Regions from separate parts of the Streptosporangium sp. NPDC006007 genome, predicted to be linked through region 1. Evidence: riboswitches for the same ligand, from Rfam matches in the RefSeq annotation. Region 1 holds a riboswitch; each other region holds the start of a gene.
The links. A riboswitch is a leader RNA that binds a small molecule or an ion and turns the genes downstream of it on or off. The one in region 1 is predicted to bind cobalamin.
Positions count from the first base shown of each region.

Region 2: linked by a shared signal. The riboswitch ahead of ABZ194_RS19390 (ribonucleoside-diphosphate reductase subunit alpha) and the one ahead of ABZ194_RS23595 (CbtB domain-containing protein) in region 1 are both predicted to bind cobalamin.
Region 3: linked by a shared signal. The riboswitch ahead of metE (5-methyltetrahydropteroyltriglutamate--homocysteine S-methyltransferase) and the one ahead of ABZ194_RS23595 (CbtB domain-containing protein) in region 1 are both predicted to bind cobalamin.

Region 1 covers NZ_JBEXUG010000035.1:49,031-51,286, forward strand. The annotation lists gene dop (depupylase/deamidase Dop) at 1-724, shown strand, start outside; cobalamin riboswitch at 864-984, shown strand; gene ABZ194_RS23595 (CbtB domain-containing protein) at 1,014-1,208, shown strand; gene ABZ194_RS23600 (CbtA family protein) at 1,216-1,959, shown strand; gene ABZ194_RS23605 (histidine phosphatase family protein) at 1,956-2,256, shown strand, end outside.
Region 2 covers NZ_JBEXUG010000024.1:24,126-26,381, reverse strand. The annotation lists gene ABZ194_RS19390 (ribonucleoside-diphosphate reductase subunit alpha) at 1-1,156, opposite strand, end outside; cobalamin riboswitch at 1,276-1,475, opposite strand; gene ABZ194_RS19385 (tripartite tricarboxylate transporter substrate-binding protein) at 1,480-2,256, opposite strand, start outside.
Region 3 covers NZ_JBEXUG010000015.1:16,859-19,114, forward strand. The annotation lists gene metE (5-methyltetrahydropteroyltriglutamate--homocysteine S-methyltransferase) at 1-986, opposite strand, end outside; cobalamin riboswitch at 1,084-1,296, opposite strand; gene ABZ194_RS14400 (asparagine synthase-related protein) at 1,423-2,256, opposite strand, start outside.

The DNA of each region.
Region 1 (2,256 bases):
GGTCCTGGCCATGATCGAGGACGGTTACTTCACCCGCGACCTCGTGGTGGACAACCCCGTCCAGGCGCTGCGCGCGGTCTCCCACGACCCGACGCTGAAGTACGAGATCTCCATGCGCGACGGCCGCAGGCTCACCGCGGTCCAGCTCCAGATGGAATACCTGGAGCTGGCGCGCAAGTACGCCGAGGAACGCAGCGGCAACGGCGTGGACGAGCCGACCAAGGACGTCCTGGACCGCTGGGAGTCGGTCCTCACCCGCCTGGCGGAGGACCCGATGCAGCTGTCACGGGAGCTCGACTGGGTGGCCAAGCTGGAGTTGCTGGAGGGTTACCGCACCCGCGACGGCCTGCCCTGGTCCCATCCCCGCCTGCAGCTCGTCGACCTCCAGTACTCCGACATCCGCCCCGACCGCGGCCTGTACAACCGGCTGGTGGCCCGCGGCCGGATGCAGCGCCTGGTGACCGAGGACGAGGTCCAGCGGGCCATCGAGGCCCCGCCCAGCGACACCCGGGCCTACTTCCGGGGCCGCTGCCTGAGCCAGTTCAGCGAGTCGGTGGCCGCCGCCTCCTGGGACTCGGTCATCTTCGACATCCCCGGCCGCGAGTCGCTGCAGCGCGTCCCGACCATGGAGCCGCTCCGCGGCACCAAGGCCCATGTGGGCGAGCTGTTCGACCGCTGCCGCTCCGCCGCCGACCTGGTGACCGCCCTCACCGGTGAGCAGTGATCGTCGCCTTTGGGGGAGGCGCCCGGACGGGCGCCTCCCCCAAAGGCGACGTCCGGACGCCCCGGCGAGGCGGAGGTGTCTCCGCCAGGGACGCGTCCGATGCCGTGTGGATTGACGGATGACGGCAAACCGAGGTACGTTCCGGGTGTTTTGTGGCGGTGCGAGGGAAATCCGGTGAGATTCCGGTGCGGTCGCGCCACTGTAACCGGGCCCTTCGGGACCGGGAGCCAGGTCACTCGGCCGCCACCGACCTACGAAAAGGGACGCGTCAATCCCGGAGGAGGTGGCCGTGAGCCAGATCTCGGTTCCGCAGGCCCAGCCCATCCCATGGCAGGCACTCACCCGCTGGCTGCTCGCCGTACCGGTGCTGCTGCTGGTCGCCTACCTGGTCGCCTTCGACCAGGGAGCCGTCTCGCAGGCCGGTAACTACCTGCACGAACTCATGCACGACGGGCGCCATCTGCTCGGCGTCCCGTGTCACTGAGCCGCACGTGATCGTCAAACTCATCGTCCGGGGCATGCTCGTCGGACTGCTCGCCGGCCTGTTCGCGGCCGTCTTCGCCTACACCGCGGGCGAGCCGCGCATCGATCGGGCCATCGCGCTGGAGGAGGCGGCCGCGGCGGCCTCCCCCGCCGGTGCCCACTCCCACGAGGCGGCCCAGCCCGCCCACTCCCACGACGAGGACGAGGCGCCCGTCAGCAGGAACGGCCAGCGCCTCGGACTCTTCCTCGCCCTCGGCCTGTACGGCGTGGCCGTCGGCGGCCTGTTCGCCCTCGTCTACGCGGCGGTGCGCGGCAGGGTCGGCCCCCGATCGGAACCGGTGCTCGCGGTCACCCTCGCGGCGGCGGCGTTCCTCGCGATCGTCCTGGTGCCCTTCCTGAAATATCCCGCCAACCCGCCTGCCGTCGGAGACCCCGAGACGATCGACCAGCGGACGGTGCTCTACCTGACCGCGGTGGTCGTCGGGATCCTCGCCGTCGGCGCGGGCACCGCCGCCTACCGGTACGCCTCCCGGAGCGAGCCGTGGCTGCGCTGGCTGGCCGGCGGCGCGTCCCTGCTGGTGCCGGTGGCGGCCGCCTGGATCCTCCTGCCGGAGATCGACGAGGTGCCCCCGGGCTTCCCCGCCGACCTCCTGTGGGACTTCCGTATCGCCTCCCTCGGTACCCAGGCGGTGTTCTGGCTTGGCGTCGGCGCGCTCTTCGCCTTCGCCGCGCGCCGACGCAGCCCGGTGTGACGGCCCCGGTGGGGGTCACCCGCCTGCTGCTCGTCTCCCACGGGTCGACGGCGGCGACGGCACGGGCCGCGTTCCCCGGCGACGAACCGCTCGACGGCCCCGGCCTGCGCCGGGCCGCCGGGCTGACCCCGCCGATCGGGCTGGGCGCCGCGGCGGTTCGCGCCGCCGAGCTGCGCTGCGTCCAGACGGCCGAGGCCCTCGGACTGCGGGCCCCGCCCGATCCGCTGCTCGCCGACTGCGACTACGGCCGGTGGAGTGGCCGGACACTCGCCGAGGTCGAGGCGGCCGAACCCGAGG
Region 2 (2,256 bases), on a different contig from region 1:
TCGACAGGTGGATGACGTTCTCGGGCCGGGACGTCTGGTTGGAGGTCCGGTTGGCGGCGTCCTTGAAGGTCATCCAGCCGTTGCCGGTCTGGGCGAGGGTGCGCATCATGCGGCCGTACAGGGCGCGGGCCGGGATCTGCTTGACGAACCGGCCCTCGGCCTCGGCGGCCCGGTAGGCCTCCTCGAACGCGGCGCCGTACAGGTCGGTGAGGTGCGGGACCTCCTTGGGGTCGAACAGCGACCACGTCTCGTCGGCCTCGACCCGGCGCATGAACTCGTCCGGGATCCAGTTGGCGAGGTTCAGGTTGTGGGTGCGGCGGGCCTCCTCGCCGGTGTTGTCGCGCAGTTCGAGGAACTCCTCGACGTCGGCGTGCCAGGACTCCAGGTAGACGCAGGCCGCGCCCTTGCGGCGTCCCCCCTGGTTGACCGCGGCGACGCTGGAGTCGAGGGTGCGCAGCCACGGCACGATGCCGTTGGAGTGGCCGTTGGTGCCGCGGATCAGCGAGCCGCGCGAGCGGACGCGGGTCCAGGCGATGCCGATCCCCCCGGCGTACTTCGACAGCCGCGCGACCTGCCCGTACCGGTCGTAGATGGACTCCAGCTCGTCCCTCGGGGAGTCGAGCAGGAAGCAGGACGACAGCTGGGGCCTGCGCGACCCGGAGTTGAACAGGGTGGGCGAACTGGGCAGGTAGGACAGGGTCGCCATGAGCGCGTACAGCTCGGCGGCCTCCTCGACCGTCTCCGACAGGCCGCAGGCCACCCGGAGGAGGAAGTGCTGGGGGCGCTCCAGGACCTTCCGGGTCTCTGGGTGGCGCAGCAGGTAGCGGTCGTAGACCGTGCGCAGCCCGAAGTACTCGAAGCGGGCGTCGGCGTCCGGTGCCACCAGCGCGTCGAGCACGGCGGCGTTGGCGGTCACGAACGCGGCCAGCCCGTCCTGGACGAGCCCGGCCGCGTGGGTCGCGGCGATGGACTCGGAGAAGGTGCGGACCCCGTTCCCGGCCGCCTCGTCGGCGATCAGCCCGGCCAGCAGTCCGGCGGCCACTCTGGAGTTCTCCGGGTCGGTGATCACCCGGGCCGCGGCCTCCTCAATGGCCAACCGGCGGTCCGCCGGGTTCCGCCCGATCTCCTCGGCGACGTCGACCAAGGTCTGTGTCACGTGTTACCCCTCGCGCGTTCGTATTCCCCGCACGGCTCTCAACCGGAAGGGGCGCACGCGTCACAGACGGTTCCGGGCACACCGGACCGCCTCGCTCCGCGGGCCCTCCCGCGAGGCCCTGGACCAATCACGTCACCGGCAGGTTTTCGGACTCGCGGGCGCCTGGCGCATGCCTACTGGCCGTCGCTTCCCAGGCAGACCTCACCCAGTGCTTCATGACGGCGGTCGTTCCCGCTCACCGCTGCGGGGCAGTCCCGGACTTTCACCGGGTTCCCTCTTACCTCGCCCCGATGGGCGAACCAGCAACGACCAGGATCCTACATCTAGTGCCGCCCGGCGCAACTACCCCAACAACTTGTGGCGATAGACCTCATTAATCCAAGCTCGTTGAGCACTCCCCGGGTACGGCGGGTCTCGGTGACGAGCCACTGACGAAAATCGTCGCCGCTCAGGTAGACCCGGTTCCAGCCGTTGGCCGCGCAGACGGCCTGCCAGCGGGGTGAGGCGTCGATCCGGTCGCACAGGGCGAGGGCCTCCTCCCGGTCCCCGGCGCTCATGCCGCGCGGGCCGAGCAGCCCGCACCAGTCTGTGTACTCCAGCCGGACCTCGCGTTCCATCAGCGTCGGCGCGTCGATCCCCTCGATCCGCTCGGCGGAGGAGACCACCAGCGGCCGCACGCGGCCCGCGGCGATGTCCGGCATGAAGGAGCGCGCCGACCCCAGGATCGCGGCCACCCGGCCCTCGTAGAGCGCCTCGGCGGCCTCGGCTCCGCCGGAGTATCCCGCGTAGTCGAGCAGCCGGACGTCCACCCCCAGGCACCTGCCGATCATGCCGTAGAGCACGTGGTCGGAGCCCCCCTCCAGCCGTCCGCCCACCATCATCTCGGCCGGGTTGCGGCGGAGCACCGCGGCGAAGTCCTCGAAGCTGCGCAGCAGGGAGTGCGCCGGGACGACCAGGGCGGCCCAGTCGCCGACCAGCCGGGCCAGCGGGGTGGTGGCCTCCGTCACGGAGTCGGCGTTGGCGATCTCCGCCCCGGCCACCATCGGCATGCCGGTGAGGAGCAGCCTGCCCTCGCGCGCGAACGCGCCCCGGGCGGCGGT
Region 3 (2,256 bases), on a different contig from region 1:
GCGGCGCAGGTGGACAGCGCGGCGGGCAGCCTGGTCCGCCACACGTTGCGGCCGTCCACCACCCCGGCCACCACGGTCTTGCCCGCCAGCCCCGCGGCCCCGGCGAGGTTGCCGGGACCGGCCACGAAGTCCAGCCCGATGGCCTCGACCCGGGACGCCGCGAGCACCGGCAGCGCCTCGCCGATCTCGCCGAAGTAGGTGGCCACCAGCAGGCGGGGACGGTGGCTGAGCCCGCCGAGGTGGTCGTAGGCGCGGGCGAGGGCCTTCAACTCCTCAACGGACCTGTCTCCGGCCAGCGCGGGCTCGTCGAGCTGCACCTCGGCGACTCCGGCGGAGGCCAGCCGCTCCAGCAGTTCGGCGTAGACGTCCAGCAGGTCGTCCAGGAGCAGCAGCGGTGAGAAGCCGGCCTCCCCGCCGCTCTCGCCGGTCTCCGCGGGGGATCCGGTGGCGGGCCCGGCCATGGTCTCGGCCGTGGTCTCGGCGGTTGACTTGGCCAGCAGCAGGTAGCTGAGCGGGCCGACCAGCACCGGCCTGGTCTCGATGCCCAGCTCCCTGGCCTCGCCGTACTCGGTCAGCGGCTTCTTCCAGTCGAGCCGGAACCGGGTGTCGGGGCCGAGCTCGGGCGCCAGGTAGTGGTAGTTCGTGTCGAACCACTTGGTCATCTCCAGGGGCGCGATGCCCTGGGTGCCGCGCGCCATCGCGAAGTAGCGGTCGAGGCCGTCGAGCCCGGCGAAGCGGACGGGGACCGCGCCGAGCATGACGGTGGTGTCGAGGACGTGATCGTAGAAGGAGAAGGTGTTGGACGGGATGTCGGTCAGCCCCGCGTCGCGGAGATCCGTCCAGGTGCGCTCGCGCAGGTCGCGGCCGACGGCACGGAGCCGGGAGGCGTCGATCGTGCCGGCCCAGTAGGCCTCGACGGCCTTCTTCAACTCCCGGTCGGGGCCGATCCTGGGGTAGCCGAGAACGGTGGTGCGCTGGTCTCTCATGGGTCCTTTTCCCTCGTGGAACCCGGCCGTGCGCGGGCATGCCGAGGGAAAGGCGATCCCCTCGGCCCTCCCGCGGGGCCATGGACGGCCGCGTGCCGACCGGCACGCGGGCGGTGGCAGGTATTCGGACTCGTGGGCGTCGCACTCGTTCCTACTGGCCGTCGCTTCCCAGGTGGTTGTCCCACCCAGTGCTTGTGTGACGGCGGTCGTTCCCACTCACCGCTGCGGGGCAGTCCCGGAGTCGCACCGGGTTCCCTGTTGCCTCGCCGCTCCGGTCGGGGAGCGGCGAACCAGCCGCACCGGCAGCATAACCCGGCCCGCTCCGATTTTTTCCCCGACGGACCCCGGCGGATGTCACAGAGGGCGGTTCACAGTGCCGGTTCGCGGTGCCGTTCACGTTCACGACGGCCGGAGAGCCCGGCTCCGTGGCGCCGGCTCACGAGGGGATGGGGACCCGGATCGGGGTGAGCCCTTCGGGGGCCCTGCCCGGATAGACGCCGGACAGCATCGTGGCCACGGTGTAGAGGTGCCAGCCCTGGGCGGGCCTCTTGAGCACCGGGTCGGCGAACAGTCTGCGGACCTCGTCGGGGGCGACGATGGGGGCCAGCAGGTCGAGATGACCGAGGACGTGGTCGCGGAGCACCGCCGTCAGCGTCTCGTCGGGGCCGGTCCGCCAGCTCCAGCCTCCGCCGGTCTTCGGCGCCGTCAGGAAGCCGGGCCTGCGCTGCCAGGGGTAGTAGCGCCTGCCCACGGTGAACCGCCACGGCTTTCCCTCGATCGGAACGTTCCTGAGCGAGGGGGCGAGGCCGGCGGTGAGCCGGTGGATGACCTCCTCGGACAGCCGCCAGGTCTGGTCCAGGCCCAGTGCCGCCCGCACCACCCGGTTGTCGAGGAACGGCCAGATCGGGTCGCCCCGGCGCAGTGATCCGGCCCGGGCCCCGGCCTGCCAGCGGCCGATCCGGTAGGAGACGTACATGTGGTCGAGCGCCTCCAGCCCCCCGCGTTCCTGCCAGGGCCGGGCCAGCTCACGCGCGTGCTCGTTGGCGGCCTCGGTGAACAGCGCCGGATCCCGCAGGAACGTGGCGTCCACCCGGCGGCGCAGCGCCTTGGCGCTCAGGTCGCTCTGCAGCAGCAGGAAGCTCCCGGCCCGCAGGACCTCCCCGCTCTGCCCGGACATGGTGGGCCTGGCGTTGTAGGGGAGATAGCCGACGATCGACTCGTAGGCCGACGTCATGCCCTCGCAGGTCCGCAGCGTCTCGTAGGTCCGCGC